3 regions of the Paenibacillus sp. FSL K6-0108 genome follow, and region 1 is predicted to be linked to each of the others. Evidence: predicted binding sites of a transcription regulator. Region 1 holds the regulator's gene; each other region holds the start of a gene.
The links. The regulator Rex, encoded in region 1, represses fermentation and respiration genes when NADH is low (regulators of the CRP and FNR family bind a similar motif). The targets are predictions, from matches to a motif close to TTGTGAAATATTTCACAA.
Positions count from the first base shown of each region.

Region 2: a site for Rex is predicted at 3,057-3,074, ahead of nirB (nitrite reductase large subunit NirB). Genes of this name have one in related genera too.
Region 3: a site for Rex is predicted at 2,625-2,642, ahead of nadA (quinolinate synthase NadA). Genes of this name have one in related genera too.

Region 1 is NZ_CP150288.1:4,871,078-4,876,802, reverse strand. Features, by position in the region: gene MHB49_RS21995 (tetratricopeptide repeat protein) at 1-283, shown strand, start outside; gene dinG (ATP-dependent DNA helicase DinG) at 426-3,287, shown strand; gene MHB49_RS21985 (redox-sensing transcriptional repressor Rex) at 3,520-4,173, shown strand; gene MHB49_RS21980 (amidohydrolase) at 4,160-5,464, shown strand; gene MHB49_RS21975 (DUF5590 domain-containing protein) at 5,506-5,725, shown strand, end outside.
Region 2 is NZ_CP150288.1:5,495,190-5,500,914, reverse strand. Features, by position in the region: gene MHB49_RS25060 (formate/nitrite transporter family protein) at 1-85, opposite strand, end outside; gene nirD (nitrite reductase small subunit NirD) at 136-462, opposite strand; gene nirB (nitrite reductase large subunit NirB) at 539-2,968, opposite strand; gene MHB49_RS25045 (metal-dependent hydrolase) at 3,222-3,929, shown strand; gene MHB49_RS25040 (hypothetical protein) at 4,170-4,487, opposite strand; gene MHB49_RS25035 (M42 family metallopeptidase) at 4,687-5,725, opposite strand, start outside.
Region 3 is NZ_CP150288.1:63,894-69,618, forward strand. Features, by position in the region: gene hpt (hypoxanthine phosphoribosyltransferase) at 1-271, shown strand, start outside; gene ftsH (ATP-dependent zinc metalloprotease FtsH) at 373-2,418, shown strand; gene nadA (quinolinate synthase NadA) at 2,714-3,652, shown strand; gene nadB (L-aspartate oxidase) at 3,689-5,308, shown strand; gene nadC (carboxylating nicotinate-nucleotide diphosphorylase) at 5,305-5,725, shown strand, end outside.

The DNA of each region.
Region 1 (5,725 bases):
TTACCTGGCTCTCGCTCATCTTAACCTGGAACAAACCGAGGAAGCAGGAATACACTTGCAGCGGATCATGCACCTGAACGGTTCGCCGAGATTGAAGGGGCTGGTGTGTAACGTCCTGGGCTGTATCGAGGCCAAGCTTGCGAACCCTGAAGGTGCATGTTCACTATTTGCTCAGGCGCTTCAGTATGACCCCACGTTGACCGAACCGCTGTATAACATGGAAGCCTGTCGTTTAAACAGCGGAAAATTGCAATATGCAAATCAGCTGACTGCCTTAAATTAAGGGCTATTCGGCGGCTAAAAGACGGTGTTCCCTCCTCTGGCATAGCGGCGGGGACACCGCCTTTTTTGTCAGTTAATTTTCAAATGCCCTTTTTTTTGCTATGCTGTAACATAGACTGGAATGGAAGGGACCGTACATTGCAATGAAATTTGCCGTATTGGATTTCGAAACAACCGGCACGCAGTCCGACGGTGAGATAATACAGGCCGGACTTGCCATCATAGATCATGACTACAGCATAACTCAAATATATAGTTCTTATGTGAACCCAGGTGTACCGATTCCTCCGTTTATTACGGGGTTAACCGGTATTACTGATGAAGATGTGGCGGATGCTCCCTCATTGGAAGAGATGATGATGGAGATGGTTCCGCTGCTGGACGATGTTGTACTTGTTGGACACAACGTTGCTTTTGATTTTCATTTTCTTCAAAATGCACTCGATCGCTGTGGTTACTTGCCATTTACCGGAAGGATTCTGGATACGATTGATTTCCTGAAGATTTCGTTCCCGTCACTGGGCTCTTATCAACTCGGTTATGTGTCTTCAGAATTCGGATTTCAGCACGACCGCCCTCATCAGGCAGACAGTGATGCTCTTGCGACAGCTTTTGTATTACTGAAGTGTCTCGATGAGCTGCGTGCATTGCCTCTCATCACGATTCAGCGCCTCAGTGACCTGTTTGCGCCAGAAGACAGTGACTTGGGTTGGTTTTTCGACGGATTGCGTACAGAGAAAGAATCAGAGCCGATTCAGGATCTGGATGGTCATACGTATTACCGTCAGCTCGCCCTGAACGTGAGTGACTGGACCGATATAGGCTCACCACGCGATGAGCGACAGGGTAACCCGCTGGAAGGCGTAAGCTTTGAACAGTTTATGGATCAGGTTAGAGATAACCTGAAGGAGACATTGGACCATTATGAGGAGCGTGAGGCGCAAACTCAGATGTTCAGCAGTGTACGACAAGCTTTGGATGAAGAGAAACATCTATTGATCGAAGCTGGAACGGGTACAGGTAAATCACTTGGTTATTTGTTGCCTGCCATCTATGAAAGTGTGAAACAGGAACAGAAAGTCATGGTCAGCACACATACCATCAACCTGCAGGAGCAATTGAGAGAACGGGATATACCTATGCTGACCCAAGTGGTTCCGTTCCCGTTCAAGGCAGCGGTGTTCAAAGGACGGGGGCATTATCTGTGTCTTCGCAAATTTGAGCATAAAATCAATAAACGTGAATTTGCTACACCGAAAGAGGATTATTTTACAGCAGCTCAGATGATTGTCTGGCTTACCCAGACGGAGTCTGGAGACGATGAGGAGCTTAATCTAAGCGGGCGCGGAGGAGACTTCTGGGAGACGGTACAGAGTGAGTCCGAATCCTGTCTTGGACGTTCCTGTCCTTGGTTCCGCAAATGTTTCTATCACCGGGCCAAACATGAAGCCGGGCTGTCCGATATCGTGATTACGAATCATTCGAAATTGTTTACAGATGTCAAAGCAGCACATCAGCTGCTGCCAGCCTACGAAAGTCTTGTCATCGATGAAGCACATCATCTGGAGGATGTAGCCGGTAAACATCTTGGTCTTCATATGAAATATTTCACGTTGGTTCATACACTGACCCGATTGTTTAAAGATAGCCGTAATGGCCAACTGCCTATGCTTCGTTCTCAATTGTCGGGTCATGAAAATTCGGTACAGTGGGGCTCCATGATTGATCAGATGTTCCCGCTTGCCGTCGAAGTTAAAGAAATGTGGGATCGACTAAGCGATACCTTGTTTGGCCTGCTGCCTGAACGCAGCGATGCTTCTCCTGGCGAGACAGGACAATTCTCTCTTCGACTGAAGCCTTCGCAAAAACCAGCCAAATGGCAGGAATTGCAGGATGCTGAGAACCAAATCTATGTCACTCTAGGGGATTTGATTCGTAAAGGCGACAAGCTGCTGCTTGAAGTAAAAGAAGATCAGGACGATTATCAGTCCGATAGTCTGATTACGGATATCTCAGGGCTTCTAAAGGATTTGGCGACGATCAAAGATAATCTGCGTTTCTTCATGCGCATGGATGATGCCAATACCGTGTACTGGATGGAGGCCAGCGGCCAGTTCCGCAGTAAATCACTGCAACTTTATGCTGTTCCTGTCGATGTCAGTGCACAATTGAAGGATATGTTCTTTGATAAAAAGAAAAGCGTTGTGCTCACATCGGCTACGCTCTCCGTTGACAAGTCATTTCAATTCATGATCGAACAGCTGGGCTTGCAGGAAGCTGCCGAGAATAACCGTCTGTTAACGTCCATGCTGCCGTCACCGTTCAATTATCGCGAACAGGCTCTGCTCGTCATTCCGCGTGATTTCCCAAGCGTGAAGGGCAGCGTAGGCGATGCCCACTTTGTGGATATGCTCGTGCACTCTCTCGCGGAAACGGCTATCGCGACTCGTGGACGCATGATGGTGTTGTTCACCTCCTACCGTATGCTGCGTCAGGTCTATGACCCGCTCAAGGAGGCCTTGTCAGGCAATGATATATCTTTGCTGGGGCAAGGGGTGGACAGCGGCAGCCGTTCCAAGCTTACACGCCGCTTCCAGGATGCAAAAGCGACGGTTCTTCTTGGCACAAGCAGCTTCTGGGAAGGGGTGGACATACCCGGAGAGGCTCTGACCTGTCTTGCGATTGTCAGATTGCCATTCCAGCCCCCGAATCATCCATTGGTCGAAGCGAAGAGCGAGCTTTTGCAACAGCAGAAGAAAAACCCGTTTATGAAGCTGTCCGTGCCACAAGCTGTCATCCGCTTCAAACAGGGATTTGGCAGACTGGTTCGTACAGGCAAAGACAGAGGCATTGTAATTGTATACGATACACGCGTTATTGAAGCGTATTATGGCAAGTACTTTTTATACTCATTACCTGGTCCCAAAATGGAGCACATGCTCACTGAGCAGATGGTTCCACGCATTTCGGAATGGCTCGAGAGACCAACCGATGAACAGCAATAAAATAACAGCTATAATCTGTAGCTAGCATGATTGCATGCCGTCATGGATTGGCGGTAAAATTGAGTAACCTCATTCATTCGTTTCATGGATATACGAGTAAAGTGAGTTAAGCAATTATCCATTCTATAACAAGGAGCACCCTGTTTAATTCAGTAATCATTTTTGCATCGTTTTAGACAGGGTGCTCCTCTTTTCATCTATCTATCGTGGCCTTGGTAAGGGGGAGCATTGAATGAAATCAGATAAAATTTCGGAAGCCGTGGTGCGTAGATTGCCTGTTTACTTGCGTTATTTGAATGAACTGCATCAGCGCGAAGTCAATACGGTTTCTTCACAAGAACTTGGACTGAGGCTGGATTTGAATCCTGCCCAAATTCGTAAAGACTTGGCTTACTTCGGTGACTTTGGTCGTAAAGGGATCGGGTATGACGTTTCATATCTCATCGAGAAAATCCGCCATATTTTAAAAATAGACCAGCAGATCAATGTGGCTCTTGTCGGAGCAGGTAATTTGGGACATGCTTTGTCCAACTATAATGCCTATCTCAAAGACAACATGAAAATAGTTGCTGTATTTGATGCCTACGGTCCGAAGATTGGGAGTCAAATCAACAGTCTGACGGTGCAGCCGATGAATGAATTAACGGATGCGGTCAAAAAGGATAATATTCGGATAGGCATTATCACGGTTCCCGATACGGAGGCCCAAAATGTCGCGGATCAGCTAATTGAGTCAGGAATTGAAGCAATTCTTAATTTTGCGCCAACCATCCTGAAGACTCCGCCGCATATTCGCATTCACCATGCCGATTTTACGACAGATCTGCTTAGTCTTGCTTATTATTTGGAAAATGGAAAGGACGACGAGGAAGATGACGACAAATAGATGGGTCATTCACAACGGCAAATTTGCCGTGAGTGAGGGCACGGATTGGAAAGTAGTCAAAGGTTACATGGTCATAGAGAATGACAAGATTGTGCATATTGGTGAGACGTTGCCGGAAGGAGACGAAAACCTGACAAAGGTGGACGGAAAAGGACTGCTCTTCTTGCCGGGTCTGATCAATACGCATGGTCATGCAGCGATGTCGCTTCTGAGAGGTCATGGTGATGATCTGGCGTTACAAGTATGGTTGCAGGAGAAAATGTGGCCAATGGAAGCCAAAATGACGTCTGAAGACGTATATTGGGGCACGTCGCTATCCGTGCTTGAAATGTTGAAGGGCGGAACAACGGCGTTTCTGGATATGTATGATCATATGGATCAGGTGGCGAAAGTGGTGGAACAATCCGGCGTTCGGGCTGCTCTGGCACGTGGAGTAATCGGTCTTTGCTCAGAAGAAGAACAACAGCGCAAACTGGAAGATTCCGCAGCATTTGCCCGTCAATGGAATGGACAAGCAGATGGAAGAATTACAACTGTAATCTCTCCACACGCACCTTACACTTGCCCTCCGGATTACATAGAGAAGCTGGTACAGGTAGCTCATGACCTGAATCTGCCTTTGCATACGCATATGTCTGAGACGCTTCGTGAAGTGGAGCAGAACGTGGCTGATTACGGACTGCGTCCGGTTGAACATCTGGAGAAATTGGGCTTCTTCTCCCGTCCATCTCTGGTTGCGCATGCAGTGCATCTGAATGATGAAGAGATCGAGATTCTCGCACGGCATGATGTAGCCGTTTCCCACAATCCAGGCAGTAACCTGAAACTAGCTTCGGGTGTTGCGCGTGTACCTGATCTGCTGAAAGCAGGCGTGACAGTGTCCCTGGGAACAGACGGTCCGGCAAGTAACAATAACCTGGATATGTTTGAAGAGATGAGACTGGCTGCATTGATTCATAAAGGGGTATCCGGTGACCCTACGGCAGTTCCAGCAGGGGAAGCGCTGCTGCTCGGAACTTCGTACGGTGCCAAATCCATTTTCCTGAATAATACAGGTGCTCTGCAATCAGGCATGAAGGCCGACTTCATCGCGCTGAACATCGAACAAGCCCATTTCTATCCGCATACGGATCTAATTTCCCATACGATCTACTCGGCATCGGCCAAAGATGTGGAGCATGTGTGGGTAGATGGTAAACAAGTGGTTAAACATGGGGAGTGTCTTACAATGGATGAAGAGCGTATTCTGCGTGAGTCTCAACTGGCATTTGACAGTCTGCTTGCCCGTTAATTACAAGGACAGCAGCGTCATAGGGAAAGGAAGTTCGGCTTTTGAAGAAAAAAAAGAAGTGGATATGGATTTCGCTGCTGCTCCTGGTTCTGATTCTGTTTGGACTTCAGCGTTATTATATCTATGTTACCCAGGATCAGCGCAAGGAAGAGGCATTGGCCATACAGGCAGCCCAGGAACAGCTGGGGATTACGTCACACGAAGACCTGCGTAAGTATGTTTGGGGGCAAAAAGACGGTGGAGACAACATATACTGGACCC
Region 2 (5,725 bases), 620 kb from region 1:
CCATGTAACGTGGCAGGCTGGCGTTCATTTGATCCCGTTTTTTAACCGCAGCTTCAATAATGCCTTCAACATTGGGTGTATACATGACGATTTCCTCCAATTGGTGCATCTATCGTTGACAGTGAAAATATATAGCTATATAGCGATCCAAACCTGCCCGTTCTCGATTTTCACAGGATACATCCGCACCTGGCCCTGATCGGGGGCCTGCACAAGACCTGTGCTCAGATCGATTTTCCAATCATACAGTGGATCGTACAGATCATACCCGGAGACCATCCCTTCTGCCAGCGGTCCACCTTTGGGATGGGGACTACGATTTTCTGCGGCGAAGATGGTGCCATCAGAGGTCCGAAATACAGCCAGTTCGTGATCTTTAATCTCAACTACTCTGCCAATCTGCGGCAGGAAATCTTCGATTTCTCCGGCAGGATAGTAGATGGCAGATTGCTGTGTTGTCATATGAACATCTCCTTTATTTTCAGGTTAAACGTACAGGATTTATAAAGCGTTATCTTATAATGGTCGAAGCGGAGTACTATGGTCGAGCAGTCACTTCTATGCCATGGAAAAGTTTGTTCTGACCTTCCTCGTTACGCAGCGCTTTTTTCCAAGGATCTTCCACTTGCTTCAAAGCGAATTCGATTCGTTCCATGAGAGCCTTACGCTCTTTCACGTCATCGACAACAACCGAACGTATCTGCTCCAGACCCACACGTTCCACCCATTCGGAAGTACGCTCCAGGTAGTTGGCTGTCTCCCGATAATGCTGCATGATTGCTCCACAAAGCTCAACTAATTCTTCATCGGTCTTCACCTTGCACAGGGAGTCAGCCAGTCTGGCCTTGATGCCGCCGTTGCCTCCAATAAATATTTCCCAGCCGCCGTCGTTGCCTACGATACCGATATCTTTTGTACACGACTCCGCACAGTTACGAGGGCAGCCGTTTACGGCATATTTGAACTTGGCAGGCAGATCCAGACGTTCAAACTTACGCTCCAGCAGAGCGCCCATCGCCATGGAATCCTGTGTGCCGAAGCGGCAAAATTGTGAACCGACGCATGTTTTGACCGTTCTCAGCGACTTGGCGTATGCGTAGCCTGAAGGCATATCCAGCTCAGCCCACACGTTGGGCAGATCTTCTTTTTTGACTCCAATCAGGTCCAGACGCTGACCTCCTGTTACTTTGACGGCTTTTACATCGTATTTGACCGAAATGTCTGCAATGCGTTTCAAGTCTTCCGGTGTTGTAACCCCGCCATACATGCGCGGTACAACGGTATATGTGCCATCTTTTTGAATATTGGCGTTCATGCGTTCGTTGACAAAACGGGATTCCTTTTCATCCACATGGGTATCTGGCGCAATCATGCCAAGGTAATAGTTAATGGCTGGGCGGCATTTGGAACATCCTTCGGGCTGACTCCATCCCAGGACATGCATGACCTCTTTCGTCGTTTGCAATCCTTTTTGTCTAATCTCGGCTACGATTTCATCCCGGCTGAGGGAGGTGCAACCGCAGATTCCCTGTTTGGCACCTGTTGTGAAGCTGTCCCCAAGCACATATTGCAAAATTTGTTCAACAACCGGTTTACAGCCGCCGCAGGAGCGGGTTGCACCCGTACAGGCTTTAATTTCGTCTACGCTGGTTAATCCTTGATTCGTAATGGCATCGACAATGGTTCCTTTGGTTACCCCGTTACATCCGCAGACAATTTCGTCTTCTGCCATGGTTTCCACGGAGGCAGCCTTTTTGTGCCCGCCACAGCCTGTACCCATCAGTGAAGCATACAATTCATCGGTCATTTCGGCTTTTTGTTTGATCAACTTCTGTAATTCTGCAGAATCCGTAATGTCACCAAAGAGTACGGCACCTACTAAGATATTATCCCGAAGAAGAATTTTTTTGTACGTGCGTTTCCAGTCATCCTTATGCGCAATGACCGTATGTTCGGGACTGTCGATAAATTCACCGGTCGAAAAGACGTCCACGCCCGAAATTTTCAATTTGGTGGATACAACAGAACCTTCATAAGGAGCGGTATCCACGCCGCATATATGTTTGGCCAGAATCATGCCTTGTTCAAATAGCGGGGCAACGAGGCCGTAACATACACCGCGATGTTCAGTACATTCCCCGACGGAATACACGTTATCCAGTGATGTTTGCATATAGTCGTTCACCACAATGCCCCGGTTTACTTCCATACCGCTTTCACGAGCTACATCCGTGTTGGGTTTGATGCCTACGGCCATAACAACAAAATCGGTGTTCAGCACGGAGTCATCGGCAAAACGAATACCTTCTACCCGTTCGCCACCAAGCAGCTCTGCGGTTTGTGCACCCATCTTGAACCGGATGCCCTGACGTTCGAGTTCGGCTTTTAACATCGCGGACGCCTGCGGATCAAGCTGGCGTTCCATCAGATCCTGCATCAAATGCACAACTGTGACTTCCATCCCGAGCTGGACCAGCCCTTTGGCAGCTTCCAGGCCTAGAAGCCCGCCCCCAATGACAGCCGCTTTTTTGTATTGTTTCGCAGCTTCCAACATGACGTTACAATCGGCTATATCCCTGAACCCAACAACCCCTTGTTTGTCATGACCGGGTACGGGAAGAATGAAGGAACTGGAGCCGGTTGCGATGATGATTTTGTCGTAAGGGAAGCGTTCGCCTTCTGCAGTAACGACTTCATGGGTCTCGGAATCAATCCGTGTTACGGTTGTACCCGTATGGAGGGTAATACCATAATCCTCATACCAATGCAGATCATTGAGCACAATATCATCAATTGTTTTGCTGCCTTCCAGCACGTAGGACAGCATAATCCGGTTGTAGTTGGGGTAGGGCTCTGTGCCAAAGACCGTAATGTCGAACCGAGAACTCAATTTTAAAATTTGTTCAACCGTACTTATGCCTGCCATGCCATTACCGATAATAACCAATTTTTCTTTGTTTCCGTTCATGTGTGTATGCCTCCTTGAATGGACACTGTACATTACCATCATTTTTAGTGGTTTATATTTTAATCATAACCTCCAATGCTGACATAAAATGTGATTAATTTCACTAATAGCGATAGAGGAGTCACAAATTTAAAAGTGTGAGCCCTGTCACGGAAATAAGAAATGCGAACTATTGTTCTTGTTTTCTTTTTGATGTAATATCGGAAGTGGGCCGTTCATGTTCCCTATACTCTTGAAAGGAAGTTTTTGCACCATGATGGGAAGATCCCACCTTATTATCGGGACCACTGTATCCCTCTCTGTTCTGCAATTGTCCGGCATGCCCATAACTGCACCGGCAGTTACCGTGGCCCTGATCGGTTCGCTGTTACCGGACATTGATGAACCGAATTCGCTACTCGTATCCAAGGCATTGCCGAACAGCTTGATTCGACTCTTACAGACAATTCTGCTGCCTGTCGCTGTATTTGTATACTTCTATGTGCAGGCGAAACCTTGGAATCTGCTGCTCGCCATTCTGATTGCGATGGTGTCTTTCCTGCCGTCCCGTTCCCTGCGCAAAGTGTTGATGTTTGCGATAGGATTGGGACTTGTATTCTATGGACATGCATTCGCACCATGGAATCTGATTGCAGGCAGTCTGTTAATGCTGTGTACCACGTTAACGCATAGGGGATTGACACACACCCTATATGGAACCGCTGTATGGGCTGGATTGCTCTACAGTACGACTCATTTGCAAGGGCCAGAGATCTGGGTGGCCGGAGGAATAGCTTATGCCATGCATTTATTGGCTGATTCATTGACGAATCGCGGCATTCGTCCATTGCCACCAATCAAGTGGCGTATAAGGATCAATCTCATGAGTACAGGTACAAAACATGGAGCCGTTGTAGAAAATGTTTGCATTGTGCTGGCTCTTATTTTGGCCTGGATTGCATTCTCCCCTTTATTTCTGTGAACCCCAAAAAACGCCAGTCCTGATTGCAAACTGGCGTTTTTCTTTATCTTCTCCTTTAGATCACATGATGCATGCAATCGGAAGGCGGCTTATAAGGCTACTTAGGTCGTTGTAGGCGTAGAAGACAGATTCTCAATATCCGTCGAGCCAAATACAAATAACATGACAAGGATGACTACAATTATCAGTTCGGCGAAGCCGATCCCGTCAAATTCAGACATCACATCACCCTCATTCCTTTTAAGAATTTATTCTTTTCTGAAAAGCCCTAACGACATCATCCAAAGTAACATCACCCATTTCGTCAAGAAATTGGACGACTTTGTCAGCATTCGATGGTGTCATTTTTTGAAGTGTTTTATACTGTCCAACCAATTCAACAACCAATGTGGCTTCTCGAAACAATGTGACGGCATCTACTCTTAATCTCCCGCTCACCAGCAAGGCTGCGACGATAATTTCCAGGTTCTTTCCTTTAAGATTGCCATTGAGAAGGGTGTTGGCAGCATTTGTTTTGGTGGAACCTTTATTCGATTTTCCATTCCTTCTCATTGCCATAACAGGTCCCCCACTGCTTGATGATTTAGTTTCTCTTCCGTTGTTATATCTTATGAATCTTTTCTATATATGTTCTAGCTATTAATCTAGTTGCAACAAAAAAGAGATGTTCTGCTGAAGTCAGAACATCTCTTGGAATTACATTTAAAAGGGGGAAGCGATCGAGCTCACGTAATTCAAGCTCTCTCCTAATCTATCCTTACGCGTTGTCAATAATCGTATTCAGTGTCGTCTGATCCAGCCCCTTCACCAGCTTCACGAGCAACTCTTTGGCCGCGTCATAGTCATCCGTATGAATAATGGAAGAAGAGGTATGGATGTAACGGGCACAGATGCCAATTACCGTTGAAGGCACACCGATACCGCTTAAATGAACCGCTCCGGCATCCGTACCACCTGGAGAGATGAAATATTGCATTTTGATCTGATTGGATGATGCTGTGTCCTGGACATATTCAACAATACCACGATGGGTGAACATTCCCGGGTCGAAGATACGCAGCAAAGCGCCTTGACCGATATGTCCAAATGACTGTTTGTCTCCTGTCATATCATTCGCAGCACTGCAGTCCAATGCAAAGAAAATATCCGGTTCAATTAGATTGGCAGCCGTGCGAGCACCACGGAGTCCCAATTCCTCTTGAACTGTTGCACCGCAATAGAGCGTATTTGGCAATGTTTCCTTATGCAATGCTTCAATCAGCTCAAGGGCAAGTCCTACGCCATAACGGTTATCCCAGGCTTTTGCCATAATTTTTTTCGGATTAGCCATGGGTGTGAATTCACAGATTGGCACGATCTGCATACCTGGGCGAATGCCCCAAGACTCTGCTTCTGCACGGTTATCCGCACCAATATCCAAGTACATATGATTGAGATCAACCGGTTTGTTTCGCTGGGACTCATCAAGGAGATGCGTAGGCGTTGAACCGACAACTCCAATAATCCGACGATCGGGAGTGATAAGCTCCAGACGTTGGGACAGCACAGCTTGACTCCACCATCCACCCAATGGGCGGAATTTGATCATGCCTGTTTCCGTGATACCTGTGGTCATGAAGCCAACTTCGTCGAAGTGACCTGCAACCATGACTTTGGGTCCGGACACTTCTCCTCGTAATACGCCAAAAAGGCTTCCCAGGCGATCCTGTACAAATTCGTCCGTATAAGGAGACATTTGCTCTTTCATCCATCCGCGAAGCTCGCGTTCAAACCCGGAAACGGAAGGGAATTCCGTT
Region 3 (5,725 bases), 2.8 Mb from region 1:
GGGACGCGAGGTTCTGATTGTAGAGGACATTATTGATAGTGGGCTCACGCTCAGTTATTTGATCGAGCTCTTGCAGAATCGCGGTGCTGAATCCGTCCGCGTAGTTACGCTATTTGACAAGCCTTCAGGTCGCAAGGTTGAACTTGAAGCTCATTACACAGGTTTTGACATTCCGGATGCATTTATCGTTGGCTATGGCCTGGATTATGCTGAGAAGTACCGGAACCTCCCTTACATCGGGATTCTGAAACCGGAAGTTTACAGCAACTAATGTTTAAGCTAGCTCCAAGCCCATATCTGTTGGTGGCTTCTGTTGAGAAGCCATGTCGGGCTATGTTAAAATAATTAAAGTGTCTCGAGAGGAGGTAGGGGATGAATCGGTTCATCCGGAATTCTGCTTTTTATTTGATTCTTTTTTTAGTTGTGGTGGGGATAGTCCAGTTCGTCAGCAATGGCGGCGAAGCCACCGATAATCCTAGATATGATCAGTTGCGCGCGGCGATCAAGGCCAATAACGTCTCTGAATTGACGGTTCAATTCAACGGTCAGACGTACCTCGTGACCGGTCAATACAGGGAGACGCCTGACGGAGCCAAATCAGAAAATTTCTCAACGTATATTCCTCCTACGGATGAGGCAATTAGTGAGCTTGTAACTGCAAGCGAAACGAACAAATTCCAATATCATCAGGAACCTATGAAAGGTGACAGCATCTGGTTGACGTTGCTGACTTCCTTTATTCCTTTGATCATTATGTTCCTGCTGTTCTTCTTCCTGTTTAATCAGGCTCAAGGCGGCGGCGGTAAAGTAATGAACTTTGGTAAAAGCCGTGCCCGTCTCTATAACGAAGAGAAGAAACGGGTTACATTTGAAGATGTTGCGGGTGCTGACGAAGAGAAACAGGAGCTTGTTGAAGTCGTGGACTTCCTCAAGGACCCTCGTAAATTCGCAGCAGTAGGTGCCCGGATTCCTAAAGGCGTATTGCTTGTAGGTCCTCCAGGTACAGGTAAAACCTTGCTCGCTCGTGCTGTAGCCGGTGAAGCGGGTGTACCATTCTTCAGTATTTCCGGTTCTGACTTCGTTGAAATGTTCGTCGGTGTCGGTGCATCTCGTGTACGTGACTTGTTTGAAAATGCAAAGAAAAACGCCCCATGTATCATCTTTATCGATGAGATTGATGCTGTAGGACGTCAGCGTGGTGCTGGTCTTGGTGGAGGCCACGATGAACGTGAACAAACCCTCAACCAGTTACTCGTTGAAATGGACGGATTCGGAGCCAATGAAGGTATTATCATCGTTGCCGCAACGAACCGTGCAGATATTCTGGACCCTGCCTTGCTGCGTCCAGGTCGATTTGACCGTCAAATCACGGTTGACCGTCCTGACGTAAAAGGTCGTGAAGCGGTTCTGAAAGTACACTCTCGCAACAAACCACTCACCAAAGACGTGAAGTTGGATATTATCGCGAAGCGTACAACCGGGTTCTCCGGCGCAGATTTGGAAAATCTCTTGAATGAAGCGGCATTGCTTGCGGCACGTCGTAATCGCAGAGATATTTCCATGAAAGAAGTTGACGAGGCGATTGACCGTGTCATCGTGGGTACGGAGAAGAAAAGCCGTGTTATCAGTGACCGTGAGAAGCGCATCGTTGCATATCACGAAGCAGGCCATACGATTGTAGGATACTTCCTGGAACATGCTGATATGGTACATAAAGTGACCATCATTCCGCGCGGACGTGCGGGTGGGTATGTAATCATGTTGCCAAAAGAAGACCGCATGTTGGTGACCAAACAAGAGCTGTTGGATAAAGTAACCGGACTACTTGGAGGTCGTGTTGCTGAAGAACTGTTCATCGGTGAGATTGGTACTGGTGCATACAGTGACTTCCAACAAGCGACAGGTATTGTTCGCAGCATGGTTATGGAATACGGTATGAGTGAGAAGCTGGGACCTATGCAGTTTGGTAGTTCGCAGGGACAGGTATTCCTTGGTCGGGATATCGGTCACGAACAGAATTACTCGGATTCCATCGCTTATGAGATTGATCAGGAAATGCAACGCTTTATTAACGAATGTTACGAGAAATGTAAGGACTTGCTCGTTAAACATACGAAAGAGATGCATCTAATCGCTCAAACGTTGCTGGAAGTGGAGACATTGGAAATGGATCAGATCAAGCAATTGATCGAGACGGGTTCCCTGGCTCCTAAAGATGAAAACAGCAACGAAGGAGAAGGTACGCCTAGCGAAGGCGGAGAGGCGATCATCGATAACATCGGTGATGTACGCGTCCGTATCCAAGGCAAGGATGAAACGCCTGAGCCACCAGCCGGAGATATTCCTAACGAAGCTCCGAATCTGGACAAAGGGAACAGCAATGACCCGGATGATGGTGGACCGAAGCCAACGTCTTAATGTATAACATCGTCTGCCTATTGTGGTAGATGAAAAAGAGAGCCCCAGGGCTCTCTTTTTTTTATAATCATTTAAATTGCATAGATAATGATAACCGGGAGCTTTAGGGCGAACTACGTAGGAAATAGCCGGTTATGCCATTGTTCCGGGCTCTTTTCATTTATTGACAGAGTCGTGAACGTTGTGTACATTAGTTGTTAAACCGCTTGTGATTCGTTTCTCAAGCGAAAATAACGACTTGGATTTGCCATATGAAACAGCGGATGAGGCTGTCCCGATAAGGAGAGGATCACAGGTGGAAGCTCTGGCTTTAGAGCGCAAGGCTGAGATGAACCGGGAGCTGCGTGAGCGGCTGATGGAGTTGAAGAAGGAACGGAATGCCATTATTCTTGCCCATTATTATCAACGTGACGAGGTGCAGGAGGTCGCTGACTTCCGAGGGGATTCGTTTCTGCTGGCCCAGAAGGCAGCACAAACCGATGCGGATGTTATCGTTTTCTGTGGGGTTCATTTTATGGGTGAAAGCGCTAAAATTCTTGCCCCTAACAAAACGGTTATCATCCCCGACGAGCGTGCAGGCTGCCCTATGGCAGATATGGTTAACGTTGAAGGCTTACGTAAATTGAAAGCACAGCACCCGAATGCCAAAGTTGTAACGTACATCAATTCTTCAGCTGAGATCAAGGCAGAGACCGACATTTGTTGTACATCGGCCAATGCTGTCAGAGTCATTCAATCTGTTGATTCCGATGAAATCATCTGGGTACCGGATAAAAATCTGGGACATTATGTGCAACAACATACAGACAAGAAAATGATTATCTGGGAAGGTTACTGCAATACCCATGATATGCTGACAGTCAAAGACGTGGTTGAGATGAGAGCGAAGCATCCAGATGCCGAGTTCGTTGTTCACCCGGAATGTCGCCCTGAGGTTGTAGAGATGGGTGATTTCGTAGGTAGCACAACCGCTATTCTGGAATATTGCAAGAATTCTTCCGCTAAAGAATTTATCGTAGGCACCGAGGATGGCACAGGATATCAACTGCGTCTCGATAGCCCGGATAAACAATTCCACTTTGCTACCAAGTTCCTCGTATGTCCGAATATGAAGGTTAACAACTTGAAAAAGCTGGTTAAATGCCTGGAGACGATGAAGCCGCAAATTTACGTGCCGCCAGCCGTTGCCGACAAAGCCAGAGAATCACTAGAGCGCATGTTACTGGTGAAGTAGCATGCGCTACTCTTGCTCCAAGACAGGTGAAATAACATGATACCGCAATACTTAGTGGATTTTGATCTGTCCGCGCTGCCGATGGTGGAGACGGATGTGCTGGTTATTGGTTCGGGCATTGCTGGTTTGTTTACTGCGATCAAGGCGAGTGAACAACGTAGTGTGTTGATGATCACGAAGAAGTCATTACTGGAAAGTAACACCCGGTATGCGCAAGGGGGCATTGCTGCAGTTATTGCTGAGGATGATTCACCTGCCTACCATTTGCAAGATACACTTGTTGCCGGAGCGGGACTTTGCCGCTCCGAAGCAGTCGAAGCATTGGTGAACGAGGGCCCGGACGGAGTGAAAGAACTGATTCGACTGGGTACTTTGTTTGATCTGGAGAACGGCGAGTTGGCGTTGACGCAGGAAGGTGCGCATAGCCACCGCCGTATTTTGCATGCTAATGGCGATGCAACGGGATATGAGATTGTACGTGCACTGGCTTCACAGGCCAATGAACATCCGGGGATTGAAGTATGGGATGAGCATTTTGTCATTGACCTGATTACAGAGCAGGGAGAATGTGTAGGTGCGTTGGTTCAGAAGGCTGACGGTTCGCAAGTATTTGTGAAGGCAGAGGCAACCGTATTATGCTCTGGCGGGGCTGGACAGTTGTATCGATATACAACTAACCCGGAAGTGGCTACAGCAGATGGCGTGGCGATGGCCTATCGTGCCGGAGCGGTTGTCCGAGACATGGAGTTTATCCAATTTCACCCGACCTCCCTTTGTTATCCGGGAGCACCACGTTTCCTGGTGTCCGAGGCGGTACGTGGCGAAGGAGCCTATTTGCGCAATGTGAAAGGCGAGCGCTTCATGGAACGATATCATGCACAGCTTGAACTGGCACCACGTGATATCGTCGCCCGGGCTATTGTCAGTGAGATGGAATCGACAAACAGTACGTTTGTATATTTGGATATCACGCATGAACCGGCGGAGATGATTAAGCATCGGTTTCCTACCATTTATGAGACCTGTATGCGATACGGACTGGATATGACCACAGACTGGATTCCGGTCGCTCCTGCTGCACATTACATGATGGGCGGAGTGAAGACGGATCTCAGCGGGGAGAGCAGTATTGGCCGGTTATTTGCCTGCGGTGAGGTATCCTCTACTGGAGTGCATGGCGCTAATCGTTTGGCGAGCAATTCTCTGTCTGAAGCAATTGTGTTTGGCCGGAGAATCGTTGATCGTATTCAATCTCTTCCTCCACTTGCTTCACTGCACAAAGGGGCTCCTGCATCAACAAGCTTGAGCAGAATTATAAAGGATGAGCAGAAGCCGGTATCCGAAAGGCGCTTGCGTCTGCAAAAAATGATGGTACGTCAGGTGGGACTGCGCCGGAATGGCGGTAATCTACAAGCAGCAATGGAAAAACTGCAACAAGAACTTCCATTTTTTGATCAGAAGTTTACTCACAAAGAAGAGATGGAATATGCCAACCTGTTGACCTGTGCCTGGCTGGTTACCACTGGAGCATTACACCGCGAGGAAAGTCGGGGAGCCCACTACCGTGAGGATTTCCCGCAGCGTGACGATGCCGTATGGCAGAAGCACAGTCTGCAGCAGCGAGAACAAGCGATTGTGGAGGAATTGATGTCATGATACTGAACGGATATAATGAAGGACTCATCGAATCCATCAAAAACTGGCTTCGTGAGGATGTTGGTGCAGGGGATGTCACAACAAGTGTGACGATTCCCGCGGGCAGCCTGTCCAAGGCCGTTATCCATGCCAAAGACAATGGAATTATTGCAGGAATTACGGTAGCCGAACTCGTGTTTCAGGTAGTCGATCCTGGCCTTGTATTCACGCCGAGGGTAAAAGACGGTGACGCAGTTACCCATGGTACAATTCTGGCTGAGGTGGAAGGAAGCACACATAGCCTGCTTACAGGAGAGCGCTTGGCTCTTAATCTGCTGCAGCGCATGTCTGGTATTGCTACCCGTACGCGTACTTATGTTGATGCGTTGGATGGCCTTTCTACACGACTGGTCGATACTCGTAAAACAACACCAGGGC